Regions from separate parts of the Alkalimarinus coralli genome, predicted to be linked through region 1. Evidence: predicted binding sites of a transcription regulator. Region 1 holds the regulator's gene; each other region holds the start of a gene.
The links. Region 1 encodes FliA, which starts transcription of late flagellar genes. Its sites were predicted from a motif close to CTAAAGNTNNNNNNNNNNNNGCCGATA; they were not measured.

Region 1 (4,435 bases):
AGGGCAAGATAAGGCCCCTTCACCGACTCAGGTTGGCCGAATGCAAGCAGAGCGCCATGTTCGATTACAGGAAGAGATGGAGCGGGCGCGCGAAAAAATAAATGGTGTTAGAAATAGGCGCGCAGGTAGTGATGAACCTGTACAGCCTGTTCAAGCAATTACTTCAGAAAAAGCAGGCGAAGCTGCAGCGCCCTCAGAACTTGAGCAGATGAAGGCTGAGTTAAGCCATCTTAAAGGGCTGCTTAATCAGCAAATTCAGAGCAGCAATGAAGCGCCAGTCGAAAGTGATGCTGATCGTTCAATTGTTAAGAATAATATTTCAGACAGGCTTTGCCGTATGGGGGTTGAGCGCTCTTTAATCGATGCGCTGTTGCCGGGGGTAAAAAATGGAACCGATATCAGTCAAGCCTGGAATCGGGTTCTGGCTGAGTTATCCCATGTGTTGGCGGTTGAAGATGCCGAGCTAACTGACCGGGGAGGCATTTATGCATTGGTTGGACAGACAGGTGCAGGTAAGACCACAACAATTGGCAAGATGGCTGCGCGGTATGTGTTGGAGCATGGGGCTGACTCAATTGCGTTAATCACCACTGATCGATATAGAATAGCCGCGCATGAGCAGCTAATGGTCTTTGGTCGTATTTTAAATATCCCTGTTAGAGTCGTGGATGAACAAAACCCGCTGGACGATGTGCTGGAGTCGCTACAGGATAAGAAGTTAGTACTTATCGATACTGCCGGGCTTAACCACCAAGACCCTGATTGGGCTGAGCAGCTGCATGAGTTGCGTAATTCAAAATTCGATATTCAAAGTTATCTGGTTCTGTCGGCAATAACACAAACCCAGATTATGAAATCCACCTACCATTATTATAAGATGGTCGGATTGGCAGGGTGCCTGGTTACTAAGTTGGACGAGGCTGTTAGCCTGGGTGAGGTAATTAGTTTCCTTTACTTAAGCGGTTTATCGGTCGCTTATGTGACTGATGGGCAAAAAATACCCGATGATATTCATTTGGCAAAAGCGCATATCATTGTTAGCAAAGCGATTACGTTATTTAAAGAGCAGGAAAAATTTGAAGCAGAGTTATTGTCTAATACGCAAGGCCGGATACATAATACCGGGCGCGCCAATGAGCTAACTTCAATGTATTTTGGCAACACAGCCTGAAATTAAGAACATAAAACAGTATCCTCTGCTAAACTGATGAAAAGTTTAGTTGTTTTATAGCTATCTAAGTGAATAAAATGTCTGTTTTTTGATCGAATTGGCCGATTGAGAAAACATATATCGCTTCGTTTGTGATAACAATAAAAGTAGTTTATTTCAGCTAAAGCGGTTAAGCGTTAAATAACGCTGCGGCACAAAGAACTGAATAGTTTCAGCCGAAGCATGCCTTTTCCGTTAAGAGCAATAAGATAGTCGTAATAAATGAGATCGTAGTGAATGGCACTGACTTAAGCTTGTCATCCTCGCGAACGCGGGGATCCATAGGGTTATAGACTCCGTTCCAAATGGATTCCCGCCTGCGCGGGAATGACAGTACAGAGTCATTATGTTTTAGGTAAGTGCCACTAAGATCGTAGTAATAAATGAGATTGTAGAAATAGAGCAAATTGCAGTAATAGGGGATAAACACCTGTATGAGTAATTCAAATCCAGTCCAGGTTATTGCTGTTACAGGCGGTAAAGGCGGTATTGGCAAAAGTAATGTATCGATTAACCTAGCTTTGGCGCTCTCCTCTATGGGGCGAAGAGTCGTGGTGCTTGATGCGGACTTGGGGTTGGCAAATATTGATGTTCTCTTGGGAATTACTTCGAACAGAAATTTAGCAGATGTTCTTTCAGGTGAGTGTGGCTTGCGAGATGTGATGGTCGAAGGCCCTGGGGGAATTAAAGTTGTCCCAGCTTCATCCGGGACTCAAAAAATGGTCTCCTTAAGCCCCTTGGAGCATGCTGGCTTGATTAATGCGTTTAGCGAAATCTCAGGCGATTTGGATGTATTGGTTGTGGATACAGCCGCAGGTATATCTGACAGTGTGGTTAGCTTTTTGAGGGCCGCACAGGAAATCGTTGTGGTGGTGGTTGATGAACCGACTTCAATTACCGACTCCTATGCGCTTATTAAATTACTAAACAGAGATTACGGAATTCATCGCTTTAGAGTGTTGGCTAATATGGTCAAAACACAGCAGGAAGGCCGTCACCTTTATTCAAAACTCGTTAAAGTAACAGATCGTTTTCTTGATGTTGCCCTTCAATACGTTGGTAGCATTCCATTCGATGAGGCAGTTAAAAAATCAGTTCAACGTCAGCGGGCTGTATTGGATGCTTACCCTCGTGCAAAAGCTTCACTAGCCTATAAGTCGTTAGCGCAAAAAGCGGATAGCTGGCCTTTGCCTTCGTCACCGAGAGGGCACTTGGAGTTTTTTGTTGAGCGTTTGGTGCAGGCGTAAATTATTAATTTATGGCATTGGTACACGGCCAAATGATGTATAGTGATTCGAATATTGAACGGGCTGATAGTCTGGTTCGGCAGCACGCGCCACTGGTGAAGCGTATCGCTTATCATCTGATGGCAAGGCTTCCGGCAAGCGTGCAGGTGGATGACCTGATCCAGTCCGGTATGATGGGGCTGTTAGAAGCCTCTAAAAAATATGAGCCATCAAAAGGGGCATCGTTCGAAACCTACGCCGGGATTCGAATTCGTGGTGCCATGATGGACGAAATTCGCAAAGGAGACTGGGTTCCCCGGTCTGTTCACAGAAATACCCGTAAGATATCTGAAGCGATCAAAGCGGTTGAAGACCGTGAAGGTCGTGATGCAAAAGATCATGAGGTAGCGGCAGAGCTCGACATGGACTTAGACGAGTATTATGCCTGTATTAAGGATAGTGCCAGTGGAAAGCTATTTAGCTTTGAAGAAATTCTGGAAGGGGGAGAGGGGGCTGTTGATCAGTTGGCTGCATCCTCTGAAACGCCTTATTCAGAATTGCAAGATGACGCGTTTAAAGAGGGGTTGGTGCAAGCAATAGCCTCACTACCCGAACGAGAACGATTAGTGCTATCGCTCTACTATGATGAAGAGCTAAACCTTAAAGAGATTGGGGCGGTGCTTTCAGTGAGTGAATCACGAGTTAGCCAAATACACAGTCAGGCAGCATTGCGCTTAAGATCTAGGTTAATAGAGTGGCACTAAAATTGACATGCTTATAGCTGCTTGAATTTTTTAGAAAAATGATAGCAGTTATTTTGCTTAACATTAAAAAAAACTGGATACCCGTCGAACTCAAGCTAGACTTACATTCATACCATGAGCCTGAATCGAGTTCTGGCTTGTTAAGGGTTCCAGCTTCGGCATTTTGGAGGTCGACTTGGATAAAAATATGAAAATCCTGGTAGTTGATGATTTTTCGACTATGAGGAGAATTATAAAAAACCTGTTAAGAGATCTGGGCTTTACAAACGCTGATGAAGCGGATGACGGGAATACTGCATTGCCAATGCTTCAGACAGGTAAATATGACTTTCTCGTGACAGATTGGAATATGCCTGGCATGACGGGTATCGAACTGCTTAAGGCAGTAAGAGCTGATGATAATCTGAAAGGTTTACCCGTACTGATGGTTACTGCTGAAGCGAAGCGGGATCAGATTGTTGCTGCAGCTCAGGCGGGTGTAAATGGTTATGTTGTAAAGCCGTTTACTGCGGCGGTGCTGAAAGAAAAAATTGATAAAATCTTTGAGCGTATCGATTCTTGAGCGCAGGTTAGTGCATGACAAATAAAGAAGAAAACTCGCAGGATATGGCAGGATTTGAAACGCAGCTTAAAAACCAGGCCGCTGATCTCAAAGATTTGGTTGATTCCGGTAACATTTCAGAAGCGTTGAAAGTAATCTCAGACTTAAATGCCACCCGAGATCAAAGTCTTTACCAGGAAGTTGGGCGGTTAACGCGAACCTTACACGAATCAATTAGAAATTTTCATATTGATACGGCAAGAGGGGCGGGTCAGGAAGAGCTTTCCAAAATTGATGATGCGACTGATCGCTTGTCTTATGTTGTCGACATGACCAATAAGGCTGCAAATAAGACCTTAGACCTTGTAGAAGAGAGTATGCCTATTGCTTCGGAAATGAAGGAAGAAGCAGATATTCTAAAAGGTGATTGGGCAAAACTACGTCGCAGAGAGATGAAGCCTGAAGAGTTTCGTCAGCTTTATAAACGTATGGACTTGTTTCTTGATAAATTAAGCAATCAATCGGATAAAGTTTATCGTAATTTGTCCGACATATTGTTAGCACAAGATTTTCAGGATCTCACCGGTCAAGTCATTAAGAGAGTGACAGGGTTGGTGCAGGAGGTGGAGGAAAACCTAGTAAGCCTAGTGGCTATGGCCGGTAAGGTAGATCAGATTACAGGTACCGTTCACGA
Region 2 (4,435 bases), 1.2 Mb from region 1:
ACGGTCAGCGCTGGTGAAACCTGTTGTGCCGCTGATGGAGGTTTCGTTAACGATCGCCTCAATGCCGGTTTGTTCACTGACTTTGTTTATTGCAGCGGCTTTAGCGATGGCACTCTTCTCGTTATCAACATTAGAAAAGCTGTCATCTACACCGGTTGATGCTGGCACTGCGATGCCGTTGATCACTAAGTCTCCCGCTGCGAGAGCGTGGGCTGTGCCTGTTATGGTCGGTATTACTTCAGAGTTTGAGGTAATGCCGTCTGTTTTGGCGGTGCCCAAAACGTCAGTAGTTGTTTGAGCGATGCCAAAGGTAAGACTTTCGCCTTCGTTTGCGCCAATTTGAAAGGTCACATCTTCAAAGGTGCCATCTAACAGCTTGGTGCCGTTAAAGTTAGTCTGTTCAGCAATACGCTGAATTTCATCTTTTAGCTGCTGAACTTCGGTATTAAGCGCTTCTCGGTCAACTGCACTATTGGTTGCGTTGGCAGACTGAAGTGACAGGTCTCGAATTCTTAGCAAGTTATCTGTCATTGCGCCCAAAGCGCCTTCTGCTGTTTGTGAAAGCGAAACACCGTCGCCCGCGTTTCTTATGGCAACATCTAGCCCTCTGGTTTGAGAGGTAAAACGAGTCGATATTGCCAACCCCGCCGCATCGTCTTTAGCGCTGTTAATGCGTAAGCCAGAAGACAGACGTTGAAGTGATGTATTGTAGTCACCCTGAGAGTTATTCAGGTTTCGCTGCGCGTTGATAGACGCAATATTGGTATTGATGATTTGAGGCATTATACCCTCCTGCTTATCTTCTATACCGGCGGACAGCATTCCCTAAATGGGTTAAGCAACTACCGGCTGCTTTAAAGTTTTTATTCCGATACTGATGAAGGTTCAGAACACCGTATCTGCGCTTAACAGCCTTAAAGCATGTGGTGTGCCAGTTTCTTAAATAATGATGCATCTGTATGAAAAATAAGCGTTTATATTTTTGTGAGTGGCTTAAAGGGGAAGAGGACAGGGCTGATAAATACGAAAAGTTGCCGGTCTTTTGGCGGTGAATTGCCGCTTTTGTGTGTGAGCAGTGTTTAGAGTAATAGGTAAAAAAATAGAAATATTTTTAAAAATACTAAAGTAATTAAATATTTTAAATTCAATGGTTTATAGATATTTTTTTTATTTTAAAAGCTGTTTTTAACGCAAGGGTCAATTACTTTTACATTCCGTAACATTAAAAATTAAAGGTCGCCAAATTTGTGCCGTTAAACATCACAAGGCAAGTATCTATCCATTCGACGGCTTACGTTTTTAATGATGTGGCGCGGAGATATGGTAACTCAATAACGAGAGCGCCTTGTTTGATGAAGGTTCTAGGAGAAACATTATGCCACAAATTATAAATACCAATATTAACTCGCTAACCGCACAACGTAATCTGAACAATGCTCAGTCAGATAATGCACAAGCATTGAATCGTTTGTCTTCAGGTTTACGTATCAACAGTTCAAAAGATGATGCGGCAGGTTTGGCTATATCAACTCGTTTTGAATCACAGATTAGTGGTTTGAATGTTGCAACACGAAACGCAGGTGATGGTGTATCGCTGGCGCAAACTGCTGAAGGTGGTTTGGACTCGATTACCACTAACTTATCTCGTTTACGTGAGCTGGCGGTACAGTCTGCTAACGCAACCAACACTGATGTTGACCGTGAAGCCCTAAACGCCGAAGCAAAACAGATTATTGATGAGATTGGCCGTATCTCTGATCAGACTAACTTTAACGGCGTTAAGCTGCTAAATGGTGACTTCCAGGCCCAAACCTTCCAGGTGGGTGCAAACGTGGGTGAAACCATTGATGTAAACATTGCGGAAGTAACTACATCTACATTAGGTAGTGCCGAAACAGCAGGTATAACATCAAATATCAGTAAGGCTGCTTTAACTGTAGGTGTTGCGGCAGAAACAACTGCTCTGGTTGCTGGTGATTTGAACATTAACGGAGTGGCAGTTGGAGCATCATCTGCGGCAGCTGATACTACTTCATCTTCTAAGCAGGCATCTAGTGCAATTGCTAAGGCTGCTGCTATTAATGCGGTAAGTGACCAAACTGGCGTTACTGCTACAGCAGCGGAGAATACTGTTGAAGGTACCTCTATCACTGCGGATATGACGGCTGCTGCCGGAAATGTCTCTATTAACGGCGTGACCATCGATATTCAGGTTGGGGCCGCTACTGCAGGAGAAGGCGTGCGCAATGAGCTGGGTAAAGTGGCCGATGCCTTGAATGCTAAATCCGATGCAACAGGTGTAACTGCGTCCGTAGTTACTACTGATGACGGCTTCCGAATCGATTTAAGTGCAGCAGATGGAAGAAACATTGAGCTTGGTCAGGCGACTGTAACTACCGCTGCTCTTGGTATGGCTGCCGGTGGTGCTGCTGGCGCTGAAGAGGTCTATACGGGAAATGTCACACTTACGAGTGCTGATGGGTCAGATATAAAAATTACCTCTACAACGGGTGATATAGATAATGCTGGTTTTGAAGAGGGAAGTTTCAGTGGAGTAAATGGTGGTGTCGTTGGTGATGCGGATACGGTAGCAAGTGGCCGTGTTGCATTGGTTTCTGGTGATTTAACAATTAATGGAGCGACTGTAGGTCAGTCTTTTGCGTCAGATGATACTGCATCGACCGCAAATTCAGATGCGAGTGCTATCTCGGTAGCTGCAGCGATAAACCGGATTTCTGATACCACAGGAGTTACTGCTGAAGCTGGCGAGAATACAATTTATTCTGGCGACATTACTGTAACCACAGCTGGGCAGATAGGTATTAATGGCGTCACTATTGATATTGCTGCTGGTTCAGATGTGGCGACTAAGGTAACTAACGCTATTGATGCTATCAATGCGAAGTCTGGCCAGACTGGTGTGAGAGCTGAGGTGTTGGATGGTGACAGCTATAAGTTAGTAGCTGAAGATGGACGTAATATAGAGCTTACCGGTGGTGGTGCTGCTAACGATGAAGGTTTTGTTGATAGTGTAAATGTCGCAAGTGTGGTGCTTAAATCAGCAGGCTCATTTACCTTAGGTACAGAAACTGGAGATATTGAAAATGTTGGCCTAAATGTCGGCACTTACGGTGGCTCTGAGTCTGGTACGTTGCTGAAAGATGTTGATATCAGTACGGTTGCTGGTGCGAATGCTGCTATCCAGGCAGTGGATAACGCGCTAACACAGGTTAACACCGAGCGTGCAAACTTGGGTGCGATCCAAAACCGCTTTGATAACACGATCTCATCAAACCAGATCAACTCTGAGAACTTGTCAGCTGCAAATTCTCGAATCAAGGATGCTGACTTTGCTGCAGAAACCGCTGCACTGTCCAGATCTTCGGTTCTACAGCAGGCGGGTATTTCAATCTTAGCCCAGGCTAATGCTGGTCCACAGCAGGTGCTATCACTACTGGGATAATAGTTAAGCGATAACTTGACCGGCTTTAGTGCACTTCGCTAAAGCCGGATTTTAAGTTTCACTTAGTTATTAGAGATCTTAGAGTAGAGGTGTTTTATGAATGACGTTAAGTTAAGTAGTTTGGATCTGGCCACCAGGGCTGGGTCGTCTGCGTCTTCACCTCAGCAGGAACCCCAGCAGGCAGCCACGGTATCCGATAAGTCGAATGGTTCTGTTAACACCATATCAGCCGAGAATGTTAATAAGGTGGGTGGTGAACAGAGTCAGGAGCAAAAGGATAAACAGTTAGAGGGAGCGGTGACCAAGCTGAATGACTATATTCAGAATGTGCAACGAGACCTTGAATTTCAGACGGACGATTCATCTGGAAAAACTGTGATAACCGTTGTTGATCGTCAGACTTCAGAAGTAGTCAGACAAATACCTGATGATGTGGCATTGAGGTTGGCGCAGGACTTGCAACAGGATGAGCCACTAAGTTTATTTAACATTAAGGTGTAAAACCGGCAACAAGTTACATTTATTTACAGGAAAAAGGAAAAACTTTGCCTGTAGTTGCCGATACAGTAAATAGGTCAGTTATACGCTTTGTAGTTGACGGTGTTAAATAGCTGACTTATTTTACTGTTTAGTGGGGGCAATAGTTATGTCTGTTTCATCCATAGGTATCGGTTCTGGTGTTTTAACCAGTGACCTTATAGACAAATTAGCAGAAGCAGAGCGCGCGCCCACCGAGCTTCGTTTTGATCGTAAAGAAGAGCAGGTTCAAGCTGAGCTTTCAGCGGTTGGACGCATTCGAAGTGCCCTTACCGATCTTAGACTTCCTACCCGAGTGCTGAGTAACCCTAGCGCTCTACAGGCGTTAAACGCCGAGTCATCTTCCAGCAATGTAACTGCAACCGCGACTAATGGGGCTGCTGTTGGTCAATATTCTTTAGAAGTTACCGAGCTTGCTCAGGCTCACTCGTTAAG
Region 3 (4,435 bases), 960 kb from region 1:
GACAATGACTTTTCCTGATGGTATCGGCTGAAGATGCTTTATTTGGCTCTCGAACAGTTATTATAGAATACTTTTTTAAAATGGAAGTTCTACTAACTAACTGATTTACAAAAATATTGTTTTTTCATTTTTTTGCCCTGTATCAAATCGAAAACTGTACTTACATTTCTTAACTAATCGACAAGCTTATCCTGTGTACAAAAACCGCAATACGTACCATTATTCGTGTGGGATCAATACAAACTCAAACACGTTAGAGGTCGGGGATATGATAGCTACAAAAACAAAACAACTAGACAAATCCCGTCTTGGTCGGTTACTGGTTAATCGGGGTTATATTACTGAACAGCAGCTTGATAGCGCACTGGCTCAGCAGAAAAGGACTGGTCAAAGATTAGGTGAGGTGCTGGTTTGCCAAGGCTTGATTACAGACCGAGACCTGGATCGAACGCTAAAGCATCAAAAGCGTTATCGTTATACGGCTGCATTTGTAGCTATGGTTGTAACGCCACTTCAGCCTATGGTTGCGTTTGCCGCTTCAACCCAGACAAGCAACGCCAGCAGTGATGCAATAGCTGGCGAGCAGATTAATGCATTTAAGTCCAAAACTGGCATGAAAGCCCTTGATGATGACTCGTTGGCGGGTGTGACAGCGCAAGGTATCACTGACGACATTCAAAACTTAATGCAGATGGTTAACAACGAAGAGAAGCCAGATTCTGTTAAGGTCTTAAAAAACCTGACGAACGTGTTTGTTCCGGTGACTAATATGTTGGCGTGGGATTCAAAGGTAGAAGGTGTCGTTTATGATACCAGTAAGCCTGGTTTTGAAATGCTCGAACCTGGCAAGATGAAGTTGGCACTCCCTACTCATATTGACAAGATTAGCCTGGAAAATATCAGAGTCGCAGGGGCTGGGCCAACAAGTGCGTCGTTCGGAAGTGTGTATATGAGTGATATTAACTTCTCTGCCGATTCTTCCGTAACCATAACGGTAAGATAATAAACGCATAAGGAGTATTCTTAGTTTCTGTCTCTGTAGTTTAAAGCTCTCAGCAGTCGAGAGACCATTCCAAAGCAAACAGACATTCTAAATTAAAGGCCTGGTCAGTAAATTGATCAGGCCTTTGCTATTGAGTTAAGCCCACCAATAGAGCTTTCTTTGCCTGATGAACCGTAAAGGTTGGGTTTGTTATGCTGCCCTCTCACAATATCCATTAGCTTGTTAACGCGCTTAAGGGAGTGGCTGACGACCTTTCCATTGATGGTGTTTTGATCTTGACAGAATCTTAGCCCTACATTCACCTTTCTCCACAATGCTTGTAGTTCCGGGTCAGGAATATCGGCGATTACTTTTTCAAATTCACCCTTTCTAATCTGATGGCCGGCATCAATGAATAGTTTGGCTTTTTCTTTAGCGCGATGCTCGATGGACTTTATTCGGGAGGATTTTTCGCTGGTTAGTAGCTTGAGAGAGTCGTTAGAGCGCTCTTTTAAAGCAGTGCGCTCTTTGTTTAACAGTTCGCTTAAGCGGGTAAGGTCTTGAATATCTTCTTGCAGCAGAGTCTTGAGTCGATCAATTAAAAGCGGCATAACTTACTTACTCTCAGAAAATGTGTTTCTCCATATCAAGCATTTTCTGGGCCACATTTTCAGGTGAGACAGTATAGCTTCCGTCTTCTAGGGCCGCGCGTATCTTGGCCACTTTATCTGAATCTACCTCAGGTAAGCTTTTCAAGCTCGCTTCAATTTGCTGAAAGTCTTTTGCTTTGCCACTGAAACTTACGCTTTCACCTCTTTTTTCAGTCGGTGCCTGCTGTTTGTCCTGTGCTGAGTTGTCAACTTTTTGACGAGGCTGCTGAGTTTCAACACTCCTGCTTTGGGAGCTACCCGGTCGGTTCGGGTTTATTCCGTTAATGTCGATTGCCATGATCGTAAACCTTTAATTAATAGACTCTGCTTAACTTATCGACCAAACTTTTAAGAACTTTAATAATAAACGTTATTTTATTTCAACGACTGCAATTTAACTATCGAAATAAGCCGCCTCGCTTCTATAATAACATCTGTCACAGGTTCTGTTTATTGGTTTCTGACTCGCTTTAGATAATTCAGTTTGATTGACAACGCATTACATCGGAACAACAACCTGCCCCTTTGATATCACCGTTGCCCTAACGACTCGTTGAGATTTTTTATTTTTCACCGGTATTTGTTGGCCCAGTTTGCCGTCACTCATCGCTGTGCCCATCATCTGAACGGATATCGTGTCTGATAGCGCGCTTATAACAACGGTGTCGCCTCGCGCAACCACTTTAGGGGGTAGTAGCAGCCCTGGATAGAAAACGTCACCGGCCTGGATTGATCGTCGTAAAAGCATTCCTACGATGTTTTGTTGATTAACAAAGTAGCCTTTTCGAAACTTATTGACTTGAATTTCAGCGCGTTCCAGGTCGGACTTTTTTACCCTTTGGCCCCGTGGCAGCGTCTGGCTTGCCACCCAGACCTCTTTGTATATATTAATTTCAGCACCGACAAATATTGACCATCGCTTTTTATCACTGCAAACCACTTTTATTGTATTTTTGTTTCTCTCCAAAGGGTCGCCCTGAAAGGTAAAGGAAAGAGGCGTACTGCATTTTGTGAGATTCAAACGCGGATCAATGTTGCCGATTTTATAATTGGAGCGGTAATTTTTTTCCGAGGCGAGTGTTTGGCTATATTCATCAAGAAAAAAACGGGTCTCTTGAGAAGCCCATTCGCTAAAAGTAGATGCATTAACAGGTGTGATGCTGAAAAGTAACAATAGAACTAAAATAGCTCTGCGAACTTTTAAAAAATGGCCTATGCTAATGAGAAGTAAGCAGTATTTGTCTAAACAAGGCACATGAACACCATTTGACATATTGAATAAGATTGTTTGTAAAGTAAGCAAACAGTGTGCCGATATAAAAAATAGCGGCCAATACGACACAATGTATCGACTATAACGTGTCAATGGACTTTAGCCGTTTGTTTGAATTTTTAGCATTCAGAAAAAAGCAGGGGATACACCTATGGCTGGTGTTTTGGATAGTGTTAACCAGAGAACTCAGCTGGTTGGCGAGAATCGACTTGAGTTGTTGTTGTTTCGATTACGAGGCGAACAGATATACGGTATAAACGTCTTTAAAGTTAAAGAAGTATTGCAGTGTCCAAAGCTCGCAATGATGCCAAAGCGTAACCCCGTGGTGAGAGGCGTTGCTCATATAAGAGGGGGAACTATTCCTATTATGGATATGGGAATGGCGACCGGGCAAGCACCTATACCTGAAGACCAGATAAACAGTAGCTTCGTTATTATTACCGAGTACAACCGTAAAACTCAGGGCTTTCTAGTCGGGGGCGTTGAGCGTATTGTTAACCTGAACTGGGGGGAAATTCACCCACCACCAAAGGGGGCAGGTAAGGAGAATTATCTGACTGCTGTGACTCAGTTAGATGACAAGTTGGTTGAAATTATCGATGTTGAAAAAATTCTCGCAGAAGTATCCCCTGTAGAAGACACCGTCACAGCAGGGATTATTACAGAAGAACAAACAGAAAAGGCGCAGCGTTTTCGGGTGCTGGTGGTTGATGATTCTTTGGTCGCCCGTAAACAGATCCAAAACTGCTTGCAGGCTGTAGGGTTTGAGGTCATCACTAAAAATGATGGTCAGCAGGCGCTCAACTACCTGCGTGAGCAGGCGGAGGCAGGCGTTGACATTAAAGAGCACCTTGCGTTGATGATATCTGATGTTGAAATGCCTGAGATGGATGGTTACACCCTCACAACCAACTGCAAGGCAGACCCTCGATTGGCTGACCTCTATATCATGCTGCATACCTCTCTTAGCGGTGTTTTTAACAAAGCGATGGTTGAAAAGGTGGGGGCAGATGATTTTATGGCTAAGTTCAGCCCGGATGAATTGGCTGAGCGCGTTATGACAGTCGTAGACCAATTACATCACTGACACTCACTAGGTAACATTGCTCACTAGATAACAATATTTTTTGTTTGGACTAAAACATTTATGGTGACACGCTTGAGCTCACCCCCGCCAGGGGCAGCCGACGAATATCAGCAGTTTAGGGACTTTTTGCAGGATGCTTGCGGGATACTGCTGGGCGATAACAAACAATATCTGGTAAAAAGTCGACTAAGGAAAATCATGGAAGAGGAGGGGGTTGAATCCCTTGGGGCGCTGGTTCAGCAATTGAAGAAAATATCTGCCAGAGGGTTGAAAGAGCGGGTGGTCGATGCGATGACCACTAACGAAACGTTGTGGTTTAGGGACAATCATCCGTTTAGAATATTAAGTGATATTTTGCTTCCTGAGTTTGCGGATAAGCGAGGTATTAAGCCCGTTAGAATATGGTCTGCCGCTTGTTCCACAGGCCAAGAGCCATATTCGAT

Region 2: MY523_RS09975 (flagellin N-terminal helical domain-containing protein) is a predicted target of FliA. The motif match lies at 1,230-1,256, and genes of this name have one in related genera.
Region 3: flgM (flagellar biosynthesis anti-sigma factor FlgM) is a predicted target of FliA. The motif match lies at 1,967-1,993, and genes of this name have one in related genera.

The regions. Positions count from the first base shown of each region.
Region 1 covers NZ_CP096016.1:1,085,443-1,089,877, forward strand. Annotated here, with positions in the region: gene flhF (flagellar biosynthesis GTPase FlhF) at 1-1,171, shown strand, start outside; gene MY523_RS04820 (MinD/ParA family protein) at 1,645-2,457, shown strand; gene MY523_RS04825 (RNA polymerase sigma factor FliA) at 2,469-3,200, shown strand; gene cheY (chemotaxis response regulator CheY) at 3,376-3,762, shown strand; gene MY523_RS04835 (protein phosphatase CheZ) at 3,777-4,435, shown strand, end outside.
Region 2 covers NZ_CP096016.1:2,256,277-2,260,711, reverse strand. Annotated here, with positions in the region: gene MY523_RS09980 (flagellin N-terminal helical domain-containing protein) at 1-783, opposite strand, end outside; gene MY523_RS09975 (flagellin N-terminal helical domain-containing protein) at 1,376-3,463, shown strand; gene MY523_RS09970 (flagellar protein FlaG) at 3,560-3,964, shown strand; gene fliD (flagellar filament capping protein FliD) at 4,110-4,435, shown strand, end outside.
Region 3 covers NZ_CP096016.1:2,046,758-2,051,192, reverse strand. Annotated here, with positions in the region: gene MY523_RS09095 (GGDEF domain-containing protein) at 1-5, opposite strand, end outside; gene MY523_RS09090 (cyclic di-GMP-binding domain-containing protein, MshE-related) at 269-1,003, shown strand; gene MY523_RS09085 (flagella synthesis protein FlgN) at 1,120-1,593, opposite strand; gene flgM (flagellar biosynthesis anti-sigma factor FlgM) at 1,607-1,930, opposite strand; gene flgA (flagellar basal body P-ring formation chaperone FlgA) at 2,132-2,887, opposite strand; gene MY523_RS09070 (chemotaxis protein CheV) at 3,057-3,992, shown strand; gene MY523_RS09065 (CheR family methyltransferase) at 4,065-4,435, shown strand, end outside.